Regions from separate parts of the Lysinibacillus sp. FSL K6-0075 genome, predicted to be linked through region 2. Evidence: riboswitches for the same ligand, from Rfam matches in the RefSeq annotation. Region 2 holds a riboswitch; each other region holds the start of a gene.
The links. A riboswitch is a leader RNA that binds a small molecule or an ion and turns the genes downstream of it on or off. The one in region 2 is predicted to bind thiamine pyrophosphate.
Positions count from the first base shown of each region.

Region 1 (6,139 bases), 1.6 Mb from region 2:
ACGAGGATAGTTGCATGCTAACCGCAATCACAGCATCGACCTCTTCCAACAATAATGGAATTTCCTCATCGTTATACTGTTCCAAATGAATATGCGCATCAATCAACATACATATCACCCTTTTCTTCTTGTAAATACGTAAATAGCTGTTGCTTTAACGCTGTGAACGCTGCGGAATGTCGAATCTCCTCTTTCCGTGGTCTCTCAAAGGGCACGATGATTTCCTTTTTAACAGTTGCTGGACGTTTGGTTAAGACAAGTATGCGATCCGCTAAAAAGAGAGCTTCCTCAATACTATGTGTAACAAATAGGATTGATTTACGATACTCTTCCCAGATGGATAAAAGCCATGCCTGCATTTCCAGTCTTGTAAATTCATCCAACGCAGAAAATGGTTCGTCTAAGCATAAAATCGGCTTATCACTAACCATTGCACGAATGAACGATACACGCTGCTGCATGCCTCCTGACAGTTCGTTCGGATAGGCATGGATAAAGGAGGCAAGACCAACCTTTTCTAGCCATGCCTTGGCACGTTCCACATCAGGTTTATGCTGTAATTCCTCTACAAGCGTGACATTTTCTAAAATCGTACGCCAGGGTAATAGGCAAGGTTGCTGTGGCATATAGCCAATCGTTCCTCTTTTTTGCTGGATATCCTCTTCATTTAATAAAATGGCTCCTTGATCAATTGGCGAAACACCACCAATTAATTGAAAAAGTGTGCTCTTACCACTGCCTGAAGGACCCACAATGGCCACAAACTCACCATCCCTTACGTCAAATGAAAGTTGATCAAGGACTTTTAGTGTATCGAAGGATTTAGCGATGTTTTGAATGCTGAGCATGATAGCCTCTCCCCTTCACCATGAATTTTTCAATCAAACGAATCCCGCTAAACAATAGTAAACTCAAGAGAACAATCGCAAAAATTGCCACAAATACACGATCTGTGCGGAAGGAGGACTGAGCTAATGTCATGTAAACACCAATACCCTTTTTTGCACCGAGCCACTCCGCAATCACAGCCCCCATCACACTATATGTAGCAGCAATTTTAACGCCTGAGAAAATGGCTGGATAGGCATGAGGCCATTCCAGCTTCCAAAAGGTTTGTGCCTTGGTAGCACCGATCATGGCAAAATAATGCTTTAATTCAGGGGCCGTTTGCCTAAATCCATCCATCGCTGCAATGACAATTGGGAAAAAGCACACGAGGCAAATAATAATGAGCTTCGGTAATAAGCCAAAGCCAAACCAAATAATAAGCAATGGTGCCAAGACAAGAATGGGAACATTTTGCGACATAATAAGAATTGGATAAAACAACTCCCGAATGAATGTAAAACGATGCAACACAATCGACACCGTTAGACCACAAGCAATGCCAATGGCCAGACCTAGTAAGGCTAATTGCACCGTAGCAAATACATGTGGTAGAAAGGTTTGATACGACTGAAAGGCTTCCGACAAAATACTACTTGGCGCAGGTAATAACCAATGTGGAACTTCAGCAAAATGCACGATTAGTTCCCATATGAATAAGAGGAAGGCGATAAAAATTATCGTCCTTCCCTTTTGCAATGCACGTTTCATTACTGATATTTCTCCGTTAATGTATCCATCGTAATACCCTTTGGCTGATATAAAATTTTCACTTGTGTAATAACATTAATGGCACCAAGCTCGATCATCTTCTCATTCATTTTTTCAATGATTTGGAGCAATGTAGAAAGCTCGCCTTCCATCGTTGTTTCCAATGGATGTACCTCATATTTCACGCCAGAAGCATCGATCACAGCAATCGCTGCATCCACATAAGGTATAACATCTTCATATTTCTCTGTCTTTGGTATGATTTGCACACTGATTAATGAATTTGCCATCTTAATTGGCCTCCTTTTTAGGTAAGAAATCATTTGTAAAGGCTTGTTTCGCATCAAACTCGCCCTCTAGTACATGATTGCTAGACATCCATTTTGCATAGTTTTCCCACACAGAAAGCTTTTGCTCTCCCCATTGCTTGGCATCATCCTGATATTTATCTGCCAGCCATTCCTGACTTTTATGCACTAGCTCTTTATCTAAATCTGGAGCTGCTTCGATTAAAATATCAGCCGCTTCACTTGGGTTTTCTATTGCGTATTCATAGCCTTTTGATGTAGCTGCAACAAAGGCTTTGACAACATCAGGGTTGTCCTGTAGCATTTTTTCATTCGTAGCTAGAACAGGTGTATAGTAATCCAATTGATCACTATAATCCGTTAGATACAGCATATTAATCTTTTCCCCACGCAGCTCAGCTTCAATCCCAGTCCATGCATAATAAATCCAAGCAAAATCAATGTCTTTTTCCATCATTGTGAAGAAATCTAAATCCCCTGCATTGACGATATCTAGCTTATTGATATCTGCCTTTTCTGTTTGCATTAATGATTGGAGAACGGCTTGCTCTAATGGCGCACCCCAACCACCATAAGTTTTACCTTCAAAATCCTTTGGCGATGTAATGCCTTTTGATGCAATAGAAGCAAAGCCAGATGTATTATGCTGAATAATCGCTGCGATAGAGACCAGCGGCACATCTTGTACACGCGCCTGTGTAATGCCTTCCTGATAGCTCACGCCAAACTCTGCCTTTCCAGAAGCAACAAGCTGATCTGCGCCCGCCTCACCAGGCATAATTATCTCAACATCTAAGCCCTGTTCCTCAAAATAACCGAGTTTTTTTGCGACATACAGACCTGTATGATTCGTATTCGGTGTCCAATCCAGTACCACAGACACCTTTTTCAGCTTGTCAGTCGCCTGCTTGTCCTCTTTTTCACTACAGCCCACTAAAGTCAAAAGTGCTGCCAATAGAATAAATAACCATTTTTTCATGCGAAAGCCTCCCAGTTTGTAATATGAAAGTGTTCATGAATGAATGTTGTCACCAGAAGAAAGCGTATACAAGGTTTTCAAGCTATCGCCTGAAAACATAAAAAAACGCCTAGGATTCCTCCCAGACGTATTACAATCATTCTTCAAAACTTTGCTTTTTTGAATAGATGTTCCCTACGCTGGTACGAGCCAAATCAGGTTCAAAGGGTCAGCGTCTATCGGACACAATCTCAGCTAGCAACTACTAGCCCCCCTACATTCTTTCGCTATGAACTTTTCGATGATTATTATACCCATAGTTACACTTAAATGACAAGGTGCTATTTTTGAATAGCGATTGTATTCAAGACAAAAGCCCAGCTCTCCTAAGAGACTGGGCATGATATTAGCTAGGTTTCTGTTCTTTTTTGGCTGTTAATACATGGGAAATCGCCCCATCTGTTGCAATATCCACTTTAAACGAACCGTTGGAATGGCGATCTGCACGAGACAATGCTTGTACAGCAATTACCTCTTGAACGCCTTTTTCGGTTTCAATCACAACCTGCTCCTCGTCTGTCGCTTGTATAACTGCTACAATTCGGTGAGGATTTGCTTTTAACTCTGTTAATACTTTTAGTCCACGTTTTGCACGACTTGCTACTTCAACTTCAGCGACATTCATTTTCTTCACGGCTCCACGCTGTGTCACAATCACTACATATTGTGTAACATCAGGCTGTAGCACATTGACACCAACTAAGGCTTCTCCATCTTTTAGCGTGATCCCTTTCACACCGCCTGTTTTCACACCTGTAACGGGTAGTTCCTCCATCGGGAAACGAATCGCATAGGCTGTATCCGTTGTTAGCATCAGTTCTACATCATCCGTCACAAACGATGCATAGATCATCGCATCACCAGCCTTGACGTTCATCGTTTTAATTGGCTTTGAATAACGTGTTACCGCATAGTCTGCGAGTGGTGAGCGCTTAATTTGACCATCTTTTGTGGCTGTGAAGACATACGTATTTGGCTGTTCAAATGTTTCGAAGCCATAAACCGCAATAATCGATTCATCTTCCCCTGTTGGGACAATACTGGAAATATGCTGGCCCAGGTCCTTCCAGCGTATGTCAGGAAGCTCATGAACAGGCTGATAAATATAATTACCACGATTTGTGAACAGCAATAGATGGTGCTGTGTATTTAAGTTTGCTTCATACAATAAATAATCCGAATCCTTCATGGCAAAATCTTGCCCATTTGAAGCGGCATGAGAACGTGTCGATGTACGTTTAATATAACCGTCCTTCGTCACTGTCACGACAACCTCTTCACTTGGCACAAGGACATCTAATGTAATTTTAATTTCTTCAATTTCTTGCTCAATCTTCGAGCGACGTGGCTCTGTAAAGCGTTTCTTAATGTCTAGCAATTCTTGTTTAATAACACGTACTAGCTTAGCTTCACTTTGTAGAATCCCCTCTAGCTTCGCAATTAACTTATTTAACTCGTCCTGTTCCTGACGAAGCTCTGTAATATCCGTATTCGTTAAACGGTATAATTGTAGGCTTACAATGGCCTCTGCTTGTACCTCTGTAAAATCAAACTTCGTTTGTAAATTAAGCTTCGCATCCTTCTTATCATTAGAAGAACGAATCGTCGCAATCACTTCATCTAAAATGGAAAGGGCTTTAATTAAGCCTTCTACAATATGAGAACGGTCCTTTGCCTTTTGTAAATCGTAAATGGAGCGGTTTGTCACTACTTCTTTTTGATGGGCGATATACGCGTCCAGCAATAATGGCAATGTCATCATCGTTGGGCGACGATTGTGGATGGCAATCATATTAAAATTATAAGCTACCTGTAAATCCGTTGTTTTAAACAAGTACTGTAAAATTCCTTGCCCTGGTACATCCTTTTTCAGCTCAATCACGACACGTAAGCCTGTACGGTCTGATTCATCTCGAATTTCCGCAATACCTTCTAGTCGTTTATCTACACGTTGCTCATCAATTTTTTTCACAAGATTCGCTTTATTTACATCGTATGGTAACTCCGTGATAACAATTTGCTCTTTACCACCCTTGATTGGTTCGACAACTGCTTGGGCACGGACAATGATTTTGCCGCGACCTGTTTCATACGCCTTTTTGATGCCGTCCACACCTTGAATGATACCACCAGTTGGGAAATCTGGCCCTTTAATCACCGTCATCAATTCATCTACACTAACATTAGGCTTGTCTAAGCGCATCAACACAGCATCCAGTACTTCATCTAAGGCATGTGGCGGAATATCCGTCGCATAACCAGCGGAAATCCCTGTAGAGCCGTTGACTAATAGGTTTGGAAAACGTGCTGGTAAAACGGTTGGCTCCATATCCTGGTCATCAAAGTTTGGCACAAACTCGACCGTTTTCTTGCCAATATCTCGTAGCATTTCAGCGGCAATAGCAGATAGTCTCGCCTCTGTATAACGCATCGCAGCTGGTGGATCACCATCGACCGAGCCATTGTTCCCGTGCATCTCAATGAGCATATGACGCGCCTTCCAGTCCTGACTCATACGGACCATCGCCTCATACACAGAGCTATCGCCGTGCGGATGATAGTTACCGATTACGTTACCCACTGTTTTTGCGGATTTACGGAACGGTTTATCGTTTGTATTGCCTTCTGTAAACATGGCATATAAAATACGGCGCTGTACTGGTTTAAGACCGTCACGTGCATCAGGCAACGCGCGGTCTTGAATAATATATTTACTATAGCGACCAAAACGGTCACCCATCACTTCTTCTAACGGTAAATCTTGAAACTTTTCTGTACTACTCATGCTTGGTCCTCCTCTTGTTGGATGAATTCATTCTCTAAAATGTTAGAATCATCCTCCATACCGAAGTCTACATTGGCTTCGATCCACTTACGACGTGGTTCTACCTTATCGCCCATTAACGTCGTGACACGTCTCTCTGCACGTGCACCATCCTCGATTGTGACACGAATCAACGTCCGTGTTTCAGGGTTCATCGTTGTGTCCCATAGTTGGTCTGCATTCATCTCACCAAGACCTTTATAGCGCTGTAATATGTAACCCTTTCCAACCTTTTTGATGGCCTTTTGTAAATCACTTTCTGTCCAAGCATATTCAATGACTTCTTTTTTCCCAGTACCCCTCGAGACTTTATAAAGCGGCGGTAGCGCGATATAGACTTTTCCTGCTTCAATCAGTGGACGCATATAACGATAGAAGAATGTTAATAGCAAG
Region 1 covers NZ_CP151947.1:2,625,314-2,631,452, forward strand. The annotation lists gene MHB65_RS12900 (TatD family hydrolase) at 1-109, opposite strand, end outside; gene MHB65_RS12905 (ABC transporter ATP-binding protein) at 99-848, opposite strand; gene MHB65_RS12910 (ABC transporter permease) at 823-1,596, opposite strand; gene MHB65_RS12915 (thiamine-binding protein) at 1,596-1,886, opposite strand; gene MHB65_RS12920 (ABC transporter substrate-binding protein) at 1,888-2,883, opposite strand; TPP riboswitch at 3,038-3,148, opposite strand; gene parC (DNA topoisomerase IV subunit A) at 3,269-5,707, opposite strand; gene parE (DNA topoisomerase IV subunit B) at 5,704-6,139, opposite strand, start outside.
Region 1: linked by a shared signal. The riboswitch ahead of MHB65_RS12920 (ABC transporter substrate-binding protein) and the one ahead of thiT (energy-coupled thiamine transporter ThiT) in region 2 are both predicted to bind thiamine pyrophosphate.

Region 2 (6,139 bases):
GCGAGTCAAGAAAATTTGCATGTGGCAAAGGAAGCGGCTAGCAATGCAAAATTAACTGTAGAAATTGCCAAACAGTCTTTTGAGGAATTACAGCTCAAAATGAATGAAAAGCTTCAGCAATTTTCAGCAAATATGCAGGAAATAGGTTTCAATAGCTACGAGGAATATGCTACTGCCAAACGGAGTGCCATGCAATTAGATGCCATTCGAAAAACATGCAGCGACTATGCTTTACAAGTACACACTTTGCAAATCCAAATTACCGAAGGGGCTACATATCTTCAAGGGAAAGAGAAGCAAGATTTAGTGTTGATGGAAGCAAGGGTAGAACAGCATCGTATTTCCTATGAGGAAGCATTTAAACGTTTGCAACAGATGAATGGCTTTGCACAAGCATGCCAGGGCTTTATTGAAAAGGTAGAAGAAATAGCGAGAGAGCTTCAATTACTTGAACAGGAAGCAGGGCGAGTAAAGGAACTCTATGGATTATTAAATGGACAAAACGCGAAAAAGCTATCCTTTGAGCGTTATATACAAATTAATTATTTAGATCAAATTACAGAAGCTGCCAATATACGGCTGTATCATTTATCAAACGGTCAATTTGAGCTCAGACGCTCAGATAGATTGGAAAAGCATGCAAAGCAGAGTGGACTTGGTCTTGATGTTTATGATGCCTATACGGATCAATTACGAGATGTTAAAACATTATCAGGAGGCGAAAAATTTAATGCTTCGCTAAGTCTTGCTTTGGGAATGGCAGATGTGATTCAAAGCTTCCAAGGTAATATTCATATTGAAACGATGTTTATTGATGAAGGCTTTGGTTCACTCGATGAGGAATCACTAAATAAGGCAATTGATACATTAATTGATTTACAGGATTCTGGTCGTATGATTGGCGTTATTTCTCATGTACCTGAATTGAAATCTGCGATGCCAGCAGTTTTACATGTAGAAAAAACATTGAATGGACATAGTCAAACACATTTTGAAGTGAAATAAAACGAAGGCGTATTTCCGAAAAAAAGGAATACGCCTTCGTTTTATTTTTTTCGAGGTGTGGCTGTAGGCGTTGTTCCCTTTTTTGCAGCCATTACTTTTCTGACGATAGGAATAACAATCGGTGCTAACTTTACGGCGGTTTTCACAACGTTTGATACTTTCATCCAAAAACAGCTCCTTTTACAATTACTACTACCTGTTTCTCTTAAAAATAAAACATTAACGGATAACGCGAACAGCCTGAATAATATTCCAGATCACAATACCAAGTGAGACGAGGGCATAGATGGCGAATGAAGCAAACCAAATAATCATCACTGTATTATTACTGGAGGTTGGATCTAAACTAAATGTGGAAAAAACAAAGACAATAAAGAACAGGATGCCAAAAACAAAAGGAATTAAATGAGAGACAAGTGCACGAATCGAATGTTTTTTTACATCACTATCTTTTGTCACAATGTACACAATTAATGGAACGATGAAAGGGGCGAAGAAAATACTAAGATAACTAAAGGCAGCTAAAATTTTTTGATTCTCCATAGTTGTACCTCCTTTTTTAATATTTACGCATGAATAATAGCAAAGTTTCAAAAAAATAATGTATGGAAGAGGTTGTAATCCTCCTATCCTTTGCGTACAATGAAAATGTTCAAATAAATTCAGATGTAACGACCACAAGGGGAGCTGATGATGTCAGCTGAGACTGGGCACGTAATGCCTTGACTCTTCGAACCTGTAAGTTAACGCTTGCGTAGGGATGTGGATAGAAACCGACACTTGTACGATGTGAGGCTCTGTCCTGGCATCGTTTTTTTCATTCTTGGGGGAAAATGGTGTCAGAAAGAGACATATCAGTGCATTTCTATTCCTGCTCTTGTATCCTACATCGGAACAAAGGAGAGAATATGTATGGACAAAAAAAGACTGTTAATGCTAGTGGAGATTGCGATATTTGCAGCGATTGGGCTAGTACTTGATCAGGTATCCTTTAAAGTATGGGCACAAGGTGGCTCAGTTAGTCTTGTCATGGTACCTATTATGTTAATCGCGTTTCGTTGGGGCCTAGTAGCTGGGCTAACAACGGGACTACTTGTGGGTGTTATGCAAACAATGTTTGGTTCCTATATCGTGCACTGGCTACAAGGATTACTAGATTATGGTGTTGCTTTTACAGTTGTAGGATTAGCGGCAGTTGTACGTGGACCAGTGTTGGACGCTGCTAAACATATGAACAAAACAAAAATGGCACTTTATATTATAATAGGTACCGTTTTCGCAGGCTTCTTACGATACGCGGCACATACAATTGCTGGTGCTGTATTTTTTGCAGAATATGCTGGCGATCAAAATGCTTGGATCTATTCCATCATCTATAACGGTACATATATGCTACCAGCAACTATATTAACGGCAATCGTTGGTGTTCTTTTATTCACAGCCGCTCCACAATTAATGCAAAGAAAAGCTTAATGCAAGTCCCTTCACATGAGTGGGGGGACTTTTTTATTGTGAATAGCTCTTTTAGCACTTTGCAAAGTAGGAAAGCATACAATATTTAAAGCGTTTATCGTTATACGCATAAAAAGTTATGTTATATTAAAGAATAGATATTAGATGAAAGGGACGTTATAGATGATTGTAAAAACACAAGAAGAGATTGAAGCTTTTAAAAAAATAGGACGCATTTGTGCTGAAATTCGCGAAGCGATGAAAGCTGCAACAAAACCAGGTGTTACAACACTTGAACTAGACGAAATTGCTGGCCGCATGTTTGCGGAGGCAGGCGCTATTTCTGGACCGAAGGGAGAATATGATTTCCCTGGGTATACATGTATTAGTGTCAATGAAGAAGTGGCGCATGGTATTCCAGGAAAGCGTGTTATTCAAGAAGGAGATATTGTGAATATTGATGTTTCTGGCTCCTTAAACGGCTACTTTGCTGACACAGGTATCTCATTTGTTGTTGGTGAAGGCTATGAAGACAAAGAAAAGCTATGCCGTGTTGCCAAAAGTGCCTTTGATCGAGCAATGACAAAGGTAAAGGCTGGATCTAAATTAAATCAAATTGGTAAAGCAGTTGAACGTGAGGCGAATGCTAATGACTTAACTGTTATTATGAATTTAACAGGTCATGGCTTAGGTAAATCTTTACATGATGAGCCAAATCATATTTTAAACTATTATGATGCATGGGATTCTACCATTATGAAAGAAGGTATGGTGCTTGCGGTTGAGCCATTTATCTCAGCAAAAGCAGAGCATATTGTAGAAGCTGGTGATGGCTGGACATTCGTGACACCTGATAAATCACTTGTAGCTCAAATCGAACATTCAGTCATTGTGACAAAGGATAAACCAATTATCCTAACGTCATTAGACGAAGAATAGGATATAATGAAAAATCCTGCTAACCAATTTATTTTTGGTAGGCAGGATTTTTTTTAATAAATAAAATGCCAACAAAGAGAACACCACATAAAAATAAGGCGGCTGTAGTGACAAGTAGCTCATCAAAACCATTATGTATGGCGATTCCAATATAAGCCCAAATAAAAACACTTGGATACATAACATCAAAGTGATGGAAACGGATATGTAGCGCAATGGCTCCTCCTAATGTTAGTAAAATCACTGCCCAAAGAGGCGTACTAAGACCAAAGCCGTTCCAACCATAAGCCGTTAATGTAAAGCTTGTATTTGTGATAAAAATAAATGTCATCCATGCTAAATAAATGGAGAAAGGAATACGACCAGACAAGGCTTTGTCCTGAAGAGGGTACGTATTATACAGCATAAATAAATACAAGACTAAGAGTAATGTAATGCCAAGAGAAACAATAAATAACTCATGATGCCAGACGTATACCGTCAATGCTTGCAATATATTTATGCAACTAAAGAGCGCAGACTGTTTCAAAGTTGTCTTTTTGATGTTCATAACTAACCAATAACCGAGTAATAAATAAATGATAATCCAAATTACATGACTTATACTAACCGGTGCAAATACTACAGAAAAACGATTAGCGATTTCTAGCGAAGATTGACCGTTGATGTTCACGAAAAAGGATGAAAAGGTTAGGATGATTGAGACAAGATAAGAGATTGTCATCATGATAAACCGAGGCATGTTTTCCTCTCCCTTCGTGTTAGATTGTATAGGGAAAAGACAAATAAGTATAGTACTGTCACTTTTTTTATTATAACGGAAATTCCTAACAATGTATCGTGTTGTTTTACTAATAATATCTACAATTTACCATGCCTGATAGGCATCCATATATTTCTTTAGTACAATAAGAATATCCAAATAAAAGGAGTGAAGTTTCATGGCACAAAATTTGAAAAATCTAGACCTATCCATTGAACTAGACAAAAAGATGTATAAAAAGAAATTAAAAGTACTCCAATATGAAATGTTAAACGCGCAACAGTTTTTATTAAAAAATAAAATTGGCTTAATCTTGGTATTTGAAGGAATGGATGCGGCTGGTAAAGGTGGCGCTATTAAACGATTAATCGAACGCGTCGATCCACGCGGTTATGTTGTACACCCTATATCTGCTCCTCAAGCACATGAATTACGCTACAACTATTTACAACGATTTTGGAGAAAATTGCCTCAACATGGACAAATCGCTATTTTTGATCGCTCATGGTATGGTCGCGTATTAGTAGAACGCATTGAAGGATTTGCAACGAAGGATGAATGGTCTCGTGCTTATGAAGAAATTAATAATTTTGAGAAGATCTTAACTGCAGGAGATTACATAATTATTAAGTTCTGGCTTCATGTTTCAGATGAGGAGCAATTAAAACGCTTTAAAGAACGTGAACAAAACCCTTATAAATCTTGGAAGCTAACAGCTGAAGATTGGCGCAATCGTGATAAATCGCCACAGTATATTGAAGCAGCAAATGCAATGTTTGAAAAGACCGATAAAAAAGATGCTCCATGGATCTTAGTCGCTGGAGATGACAAAAAGTATGCACGTGTTCAGGTGCTTCAAGAAACAATTGCACACATCGAACGAGAAGCTCAAAGACGTGGTCTTCATTTAACAAATGTGTTAGACAATGCACAACTAGAGGATGCTGAATCATCCAGTTTGGAAATAGTAAACGAGAACAAGAAAGAACAAAAAACTAAATAATTGAATTGTGCTGCTATGACAATAAGACATGAGCTGTTTTGGTTGTAGCAGCATCTTTTTTTACATACAATAAAATATAAATAGGGTTTTCAATCAATGGATTGTAGCCAATGTAACAAAAAGGAATGTATTGATATTTATTGGAAGGCTAGTGTGGAGAATGGTGCTTAAAATTTGGAATCTATTAAGAAAAAAGGGTGGGAATGTGGTAACGATAAAGGGGGAAAAATGCTACATCCGCACATTCCAAGAAAAAGATGCACGAAGTTTAATGGGTCTCGTAAGCCGTAATAAATACTTTTGGTCTATATATGAGCCACTGCAAAGACCTGAATACTATACAGTTGACGCTCAATACAAAAAAATTCAAGAAAGTCTCTATTTAATGGAGTCAAAGCGAGAATTTACGTTTGGTATTTTTGAGCATGGTACAAACAATCTAATAGGACATATTGCACTTTATGCTGTAAAACGCTTACCATACTCAAGTGCATTTGTTGGCTATGCGATGGATGAAATTTACGTAGGGAAGGGCATTGTCACAGAAGCTGTGAATATGGTGGTTCGATTCGCATTTGAGCAAATTGGTCTACATCGTGTAGAGGCATATGTGTCAACACAAAATAGCGCCTCCATGCGTGTCTTAGAGAAGGCTGGATTTCAACAGGAAGGTCTGCTAAGAAAGCTGCTGTATATCAATGGTCACTGGGTAGATCATTATATGTATGCACGTTTAGAGGATGAATAGAATAACAAGTGCCTATCTCCCGTAGTGAGGGGTAGGCACTTGTTCATTTATTACTGTACATCAAAAAGTCATTTTATTGTTTGTTACCATCTTCAATTATATCTAGATGACCTGTATTCGGATCAATAATTAAACCATGGACAGGCACGTCTTTTACCATTAAAGGGTGATTACGAATTGTATCGACACTTTTCTTAACACTTGTTGCTACATCACCGAAACCTCGTAA
Region 2 covers NZ_CP151947.1:4,239,012-4,245,150, reverse strand. The annotation lists gene MHB65_RS21240 (SMC family ATPase) at 1-1,005, shown strand, start outside; gene MHB65_RS21235 (hypothetical protein) at 1,047-1,169, opposite strand; gene MHB65_RS21230 (DUF4870 domain-containing protein) at 1,225-1,548, opposite strand; TPP riboswitch at 1,676-1,783, shown strand; gene thiT (energy-coupled thiamine transporter ThiT) at 1,918-2,478, shown strand; gene map (type I methionyl aminopeptidase) at 2,641-3,396, shown strand; gene MHB65_RS21215 (hypothetical protein) at 3,425-4,138, opposite strand; gene MHB65_RS21210 (polyphosphate kinase) at 4,338-5,162, shown strand; gene MHB65_RS21205 (GNAT family protein) at 5,323-5,910, shown strand; gene MHB65_RS21200 (carbonic anhydrase) at 5,984-6,139, opposite strand, start outside.

Region 3 (6,139 bases), 610 kb from region 2:
GATGACACCAATAGAACCTGTTATTGTATCACGATGGGCAAATATTTTATCTGCAGGTGCCGAAATATAATAACCACCTGAAGCGGCCATAGAATCCATTGATACATAAATTGGAATTTGTCGTTCTTCTTTAATTTTCAGAAGCTTTTTATAGATTTCTGCTGATTCCTTCACACCACCACCTGGTGAATTGACGCTTAAAACAACACCCTGTATGGACTCATCATATAAAATATTATCCAATTGTTCTAAGAAAAATTGATGATCATAGGCAACTGGTTGCCACAATGTACTTGAGCCAATATCTTGAATCGCTCCATCTACCTTTAAATAAGCAATTCGCTTATCAAAATTTTCCCCTTCAATTACATTTTCATATACATCTAAATTATTACCTGCCATTAAACTATCAAAATTACCTAGGAAATCTGCTTTAAAAAGCGCAAAAATGGTGTTAATTCCTAATGAAAATAGTAAAAGAACACCTGCAACTACTAAAGCAACCCACCTTTTTACATTCATGTCTTTCCGCCTCCTTAACACGTAATACGTATGAATTACACATTTGTTTCATTTTTTTGCAATAATACTATGCAAAAAGCTTTATGCTATTTATTTCCTTATCCTACCTTACCTAAAAAAATTAAAAAAATCAAAGTCCATACCTTTGCATGAACTTTGATTTTCGACATTATTTCCTAGGAAATGATCATGATTGGAGTTGTTTGATTTCTTGTTGTCGTAATTCGACACGTCTAATTTTCCCTGAAGATGTTTTCGGTAGCTCCTCTACAAATTCAATAGCACGTGGATATTTGTATGGAGCAGTCAGTGATTTCACATGACTTTGAAGTGTTTGAATAAGTGCTTCATCACCTTTTTCATCGTTGCGCAGAACAATAAATGCCTTGACAATATTTCCACGGACTTTATCAGGACTCGCAACCACTGCAGCCTCTTTCACAGTCGGATGCTTCATTAGGGCATCCTCTACTTCAAAGGGTCCAATCGTATAGCCTGAGGAAATAATGACATCGTCGCCTCGGCCATCAAACCAAAAATAGCCATCTTCATCTTTATAGGCACGATCTCCTGTAATATACCAATCCCCACGAAATTGTAAATTTGTACGTTCAGGATCATTTAAATATTTTTTAAAGAGGGCTGGTGTTTCACGATGAACAGCAATATCGCCAACTTCTCCCACAGTAACGGGTTTGCCCAAATCATTAATAATCTCAACGGTGTTGCCAGGAGTAGGTTTCCCCATAGAGCCAACTCGCGCCTCCATCCCCACCATTGTTCCCACCAATAATGTATTTTCCGTTTGCCCGTAGCCATCTCGTACTTGTAATTTGAATGTTTCCAAGAAAACTTTAATGACCTCACTATTTAAAGGCTCACCAGCTGATACAGCTTGGCGAATTGCACTTAAATCATATTCATGTAAATTTTCAAGCGCTGCCATAAAACGATATTCTGTTGGTGTACAGCATAGTACATTGATTTTGAATTTTTCAAGCAATGCTAAATAAGTAGCTGCTTCAAATTTACCTTTGTAGACAAATGCGGTAGCACCACTACCCAAAGTAGCAAGAAACGGACTCCAAATCCATTTTTGCCATCCTGGTGCTGCAGTTGCCCAAACAATATCATTTTCATGTACACCCAGCCAATGTGGTGCTGTTGTTCGTAAATGTGCATAGCCCCAACTATGAGTATGCACCGCTGCTTTCGGATTTCCTGTTGTTCCGCTTGTATAGGCTAAAAATGCATTGTCAGTGCTTTTAGTCGGGATAGGGTTTATGTAGGTTGTAGGTTGATTATGCATTTTTTCAAGTATGTTCTGCCAAGGTTCGTGTGCATGCCCTATGACAAATTGCAATATGCCTTGTAAATTCCCCACTTCATCAAATTGTTCAATATAAGGTTCAAATGCAATAACCGCTTTAGCATTGGCATGGTGAATACGATATTCAATATCTTTTGTTCTTAACATTTCTGAGCTTGGAATAATGGTTAAACCCGCTTTCAATGCAGCAATATACACAATATATGCTTCCACTGAACGTGGTACCATCACTAAAATGACATCACCTTTCTTTAAGCCTTGCTTGGTGAAAACATGTGCTGCTTGATTCGCTTTTTCCAATAAATGTGCATATGTAATAAATTGGACGTCTTGATTTTCTTCATAAATGATTAAAGCATTTTTTGTTGCATCCTGCGCATATTTTTCAATTTCCTCTGCTATGTTATACCATTCTGGTGCAACTAAATCTTGTCTTTTCATGGCAAATGCCCCCTTTTGCTATGACACATTATAAAACTCCTTTTTCATTATTTTCAATGGTTTACACTCAATTTCGTTAAAGTCATGACAACTATCATACTTTGCTATATGGCATCAGTCACGTTTTGTTTATAGGAAAACTAGTTATTGAATACATATGAAAAGTGTGGTACATTTTGGTCAACTAAATACAAGATTGCAGGGGGACTCGCAAGAGTTGAGAAGGTAAAACCTGACCCTTTGAACCTGTTAGTTAATACTGACGTAGGGAGCAATAGACATCGTTTTTTACAGATGAAAGGCTCTTTTTCGTGCATTTTTACACAAAAAGAGCCTTTTTTGCATGCTTACGTCCATCCACAGAGGAGGACTACAATGATATTTCAAACAATTCGTCAACAGCAACCACTCGTCCATTGCATCACCAATTATGTAGTGGCAAATTTTCAAGCAAATGGTTTATTAGCAATAGGTGCCTCACCGGTAATGGCTGATGACAGCCAAGAGGTAGAGGAAATGGTAGCGATTGCTCAAGCACTATTAATTAATATCGGAACGCTTAATGATCGTACAAAAAGCGCCATGCTATTAGCAGGTAAAAAAGCGAATGCACTTGGTATTCCTGTTATTTTAGATCCTGTTGGAGTTGGAGCCACAACTTATCGTAAGGAAACCGTCAAACATTTACTTGAGAACATACAATTTGCTGTGATTCGCTGTAATCTCGGCGAGCTTGCTGCAATAGCCGGTGTAGATTGGCAACAAAAGGGGGTCGATAGTGGTCATGGCTCCATCGCTATGGAAGCAGAAGCCACATTATTGGCTCAACGCTATCAATGCATAGTTATTGTAACGGGGGAACGTGATTTTATAACTGATGGTAAGCATAGCCAATGGATTGCTGGTGGTCATCCACAAATGACGGAAGTAACGGGTACAGGTTGTTTACTAAGCGCAATTTGCGGTGCTGCCTATCGTGTTGGACCTAACCCTTACCAGCAATTAACAGAAACACTTACTTACTATAAAAAAGCAGGTGTACTAGCATCAGCATTTACTGCAGATATCGGTGATTTTCAAATCGCCTTACTTAATGCTATACATCGTTTGTCAAAGGATGGTGAAGCTTCATGCATATTGTAACGACGATTGCTGGCTCAGATAGCGGAGGCGGTGCTGGTATACAGGCTGATTTAAAAACATTTCAGGAATTAAAAGTGTTTGGCACTTCTGTTATTACAGCATTAACTGCACAAAATACATTGAGTGTAACAGGTGTTTACCCAATTGACGTTTCCTTTATAAAAAAACAATTCGAAGCCTTAGTAGAAGATTTTTCAATAACTGCGATTAAAACAGGAATGCTTTATTCCTCAGCTATTATCAAAACAATCGCAAGTATGATCAGTGAGCTAAACATTCCACTGATTGTTGATCCTGTGATGATTGCAAAAGGTGGAGAAAGCCTATTGCAGCAAGAAGCTATCGATGCACTATGCTCAACTTTACTACCACTTGCTACGGTTGTTACGCCCAATATACCCGAAGCAGAGACACTTACAGGGAGATCTATTCATCATTTTGAAGATATGAAAGAAGTAGCTCAAAGCTTGTTACAACTTGGTGTACAATGTGTCATCATCAAAGGTGGACATTTAACAGATCCACTATATGCCATTGATTATGTATTTTTCAAAAATGGACGATCTTTTTCGATGCAATCTCCTCGAATCCAAACAAAAAATACGCACGGTACTGGCTGTACATTTTCAGCAGCACTTACTGCTTTTCTTGGACGAGGATTTGCTATGGAAGAAGCCATTATTGAAGCTAAAAAGTTTATCCAATTAGCAATTATGTATGATTTATCGATTGGAAATGGTCATGGACCCACAAATCATTTTGCTTATCAACAGCATAAGGAAGCCTGTGAGGTGATTATTCATGAAACGTGAGGATTTGCAGCTTTATTTTATTATGGGTACGAGCAATGTTCCTCATCATGAACAATCGATCTATATCCTAGAAAAGGCATTACAAGCAGGCATTACAATGTTTCAATTTCGCGAAAAAGGTCCTCATGCGTTAACTGGATTAGCCTATGAACAGTTTGCACGCCAATGTCAAAAACGATGTCATCAGTATAGTGTACCCTTTATCGTTAATGACGATGTCGAGCTAGCGATGCGACTCGGTGCTGATGGTGTTCATATCGGACAAGATGATTTACCTGTTGGAGTAGCACGTAAAAGAATTGGGAACATGATTCTTGGTGTTTCTGTCCATTCACAGGACGAATTGCAAACGGCTATTAACCATCAAGCTGATTATGTAGGGATTGGTCCAATCTTTGCAACATCTTCTAAAAGTGATGCACAACCACCTTGTGGCACATCTTTTTTACAGCAGGCTCGTTATCTTCATCCTGAATTACCGATTGTAGCAATCGGAGGAATTAATTGTAAAAATGCACATACTGTATTTCAAGCTGGTGCTGATGGTATTACTGTGATTTCAGCTATCTGTCAAAGCGAAGATATTGAACATACAGTATCTACGTTTAAGTCTTTATGTCGTATAAATAAATGATCAATAAACAAACTAAAACCAGTGCCTTTTACGGTCACTGGTTTTAAGTTTATAAATGCTTAATCAGCATTTATTGGTTGTTTGGCATACCTTTTAATTGAGATTCTGCCATTTGTACAAGACGTTTAGTGATTTCACCACCAACGGAACCGTTGGCACGAGCTGAAGCTTCAGCTCCTAATTGAACACCAAATTCTTGTGCAATTTCGTATTTCATTTGATCAAGTGCTTGTTGTACACCAGGTACTGCAAGCTTGTTTGAACTGCGGTTGTTGTTTGAAGTCATGTCTCTCACCTCCTTGTGAATATAGAATGTGCGATATTAGATTTTTAATACAAAAATTTTAGAGGTAAATTGTACCTCTATTGGAATACCGTTAATCACGCAAAAAAGCCGTCTCAAAATGGGCTTTGAGACGGCTTTTAAAACCTTATAATAGATCTGCAAATTTATCTTGTTGCTGTTCTTCTTTCTTAGGGAAAATATAGACCTCGCGATTTTTCACTGCTCGCTCGATCAATTCATCAAAATCAGAGAAGCTTTCATAATGCTCCACCTTTTCAAGCTTTGGTTTTGTTTTAGGACTTGCTGGTGTAAAAATCGTACAGCAATCTTCAAATGGCTGAATAGATGTTTCGTATGTGCCGATTTTCTCAGCCATATCGATAATTTCTAATTTATCTGTTGAAATCAGCGGACGTAGAATAGGTGTATTTGTTACTGCATTAATTGCTGTTAAGCTTTCAAGCGTTTGACTCGCTACTTGTCCAAGGCTTTCACCTGTTACAATAGCAAGTGCACCAATTTCCTCACGCACCTGATCAGCAACTTTCAGCATCATTCGGCGTGTTGTTGTCATCGATACGTTAGAAGGTACTTTTTCTTTAATAAGAACTTGTATTTCAGTAAAAGGAATGACATGCAAACGAATACTAGCACCAAATTTCGTTAATTCATTAGCAAGCACTTTAACTTTTTCCAATGAATTTTGGCTTGTATAAGGTGGACTAAAGAAGTGAATCGCTTCTAATCGTACACCACGCTTCATCATTAAATAACCTGCGACAGGACTATCAATACCGCCTGATAGCATTAATAAAGACTTCCCATTAGATCCTACTGGCATTCCACCTGCACCAGGAATGACTTGTGCCATCATATAAGTTGCATCATGACGAACTTCTACACGTAGCTCAATATCAGGCTTTTTCACTTTGACAGATAAATTTTGAAATTGCGGTAAAACATAGCCACCA
Region 3 covers NZ_CP151947.1:3,625,661-3,631,799, forward strand. The annotation lists gene sppA (signal peptide peptidase SppA) at 1-522, opposite strand, end outside; gene MHB65_RS17750 (acyl--CoA ligase) at 710-2,293, opposite strand; TPP riboswitch at 2,484-2,581, shown strand; gene thiM (hydroxyethylthiazole kinase) at 2,669-3,436, shown strand; gene thiD (bifunctional hydroxymethylpyrimidine kinase/phosphomethylpyrimidine kinase) at 3,424-4,248, shown strand; gene thiE (thiamine phosphate synthase) at 4,238-4,882, shown strand; gene MHB65_RS17770 (alpha/beta-type small acid-soluble spore protein) at 4,953-5,168, opposite strand; gene thiI (tRNA uracil 4-sulfurtransferase ThiI) at 5,314-6,139, opposite strand, start outside.
Region 3: linked by a shared signal. The riboswitch ahead of thiM (hydroxyethylthiazole kinase) and the one ahead of thiT (energy-coupled thiamine transporter ThiT) in region 2 are both predicted to bind thiamine pyrophosphate.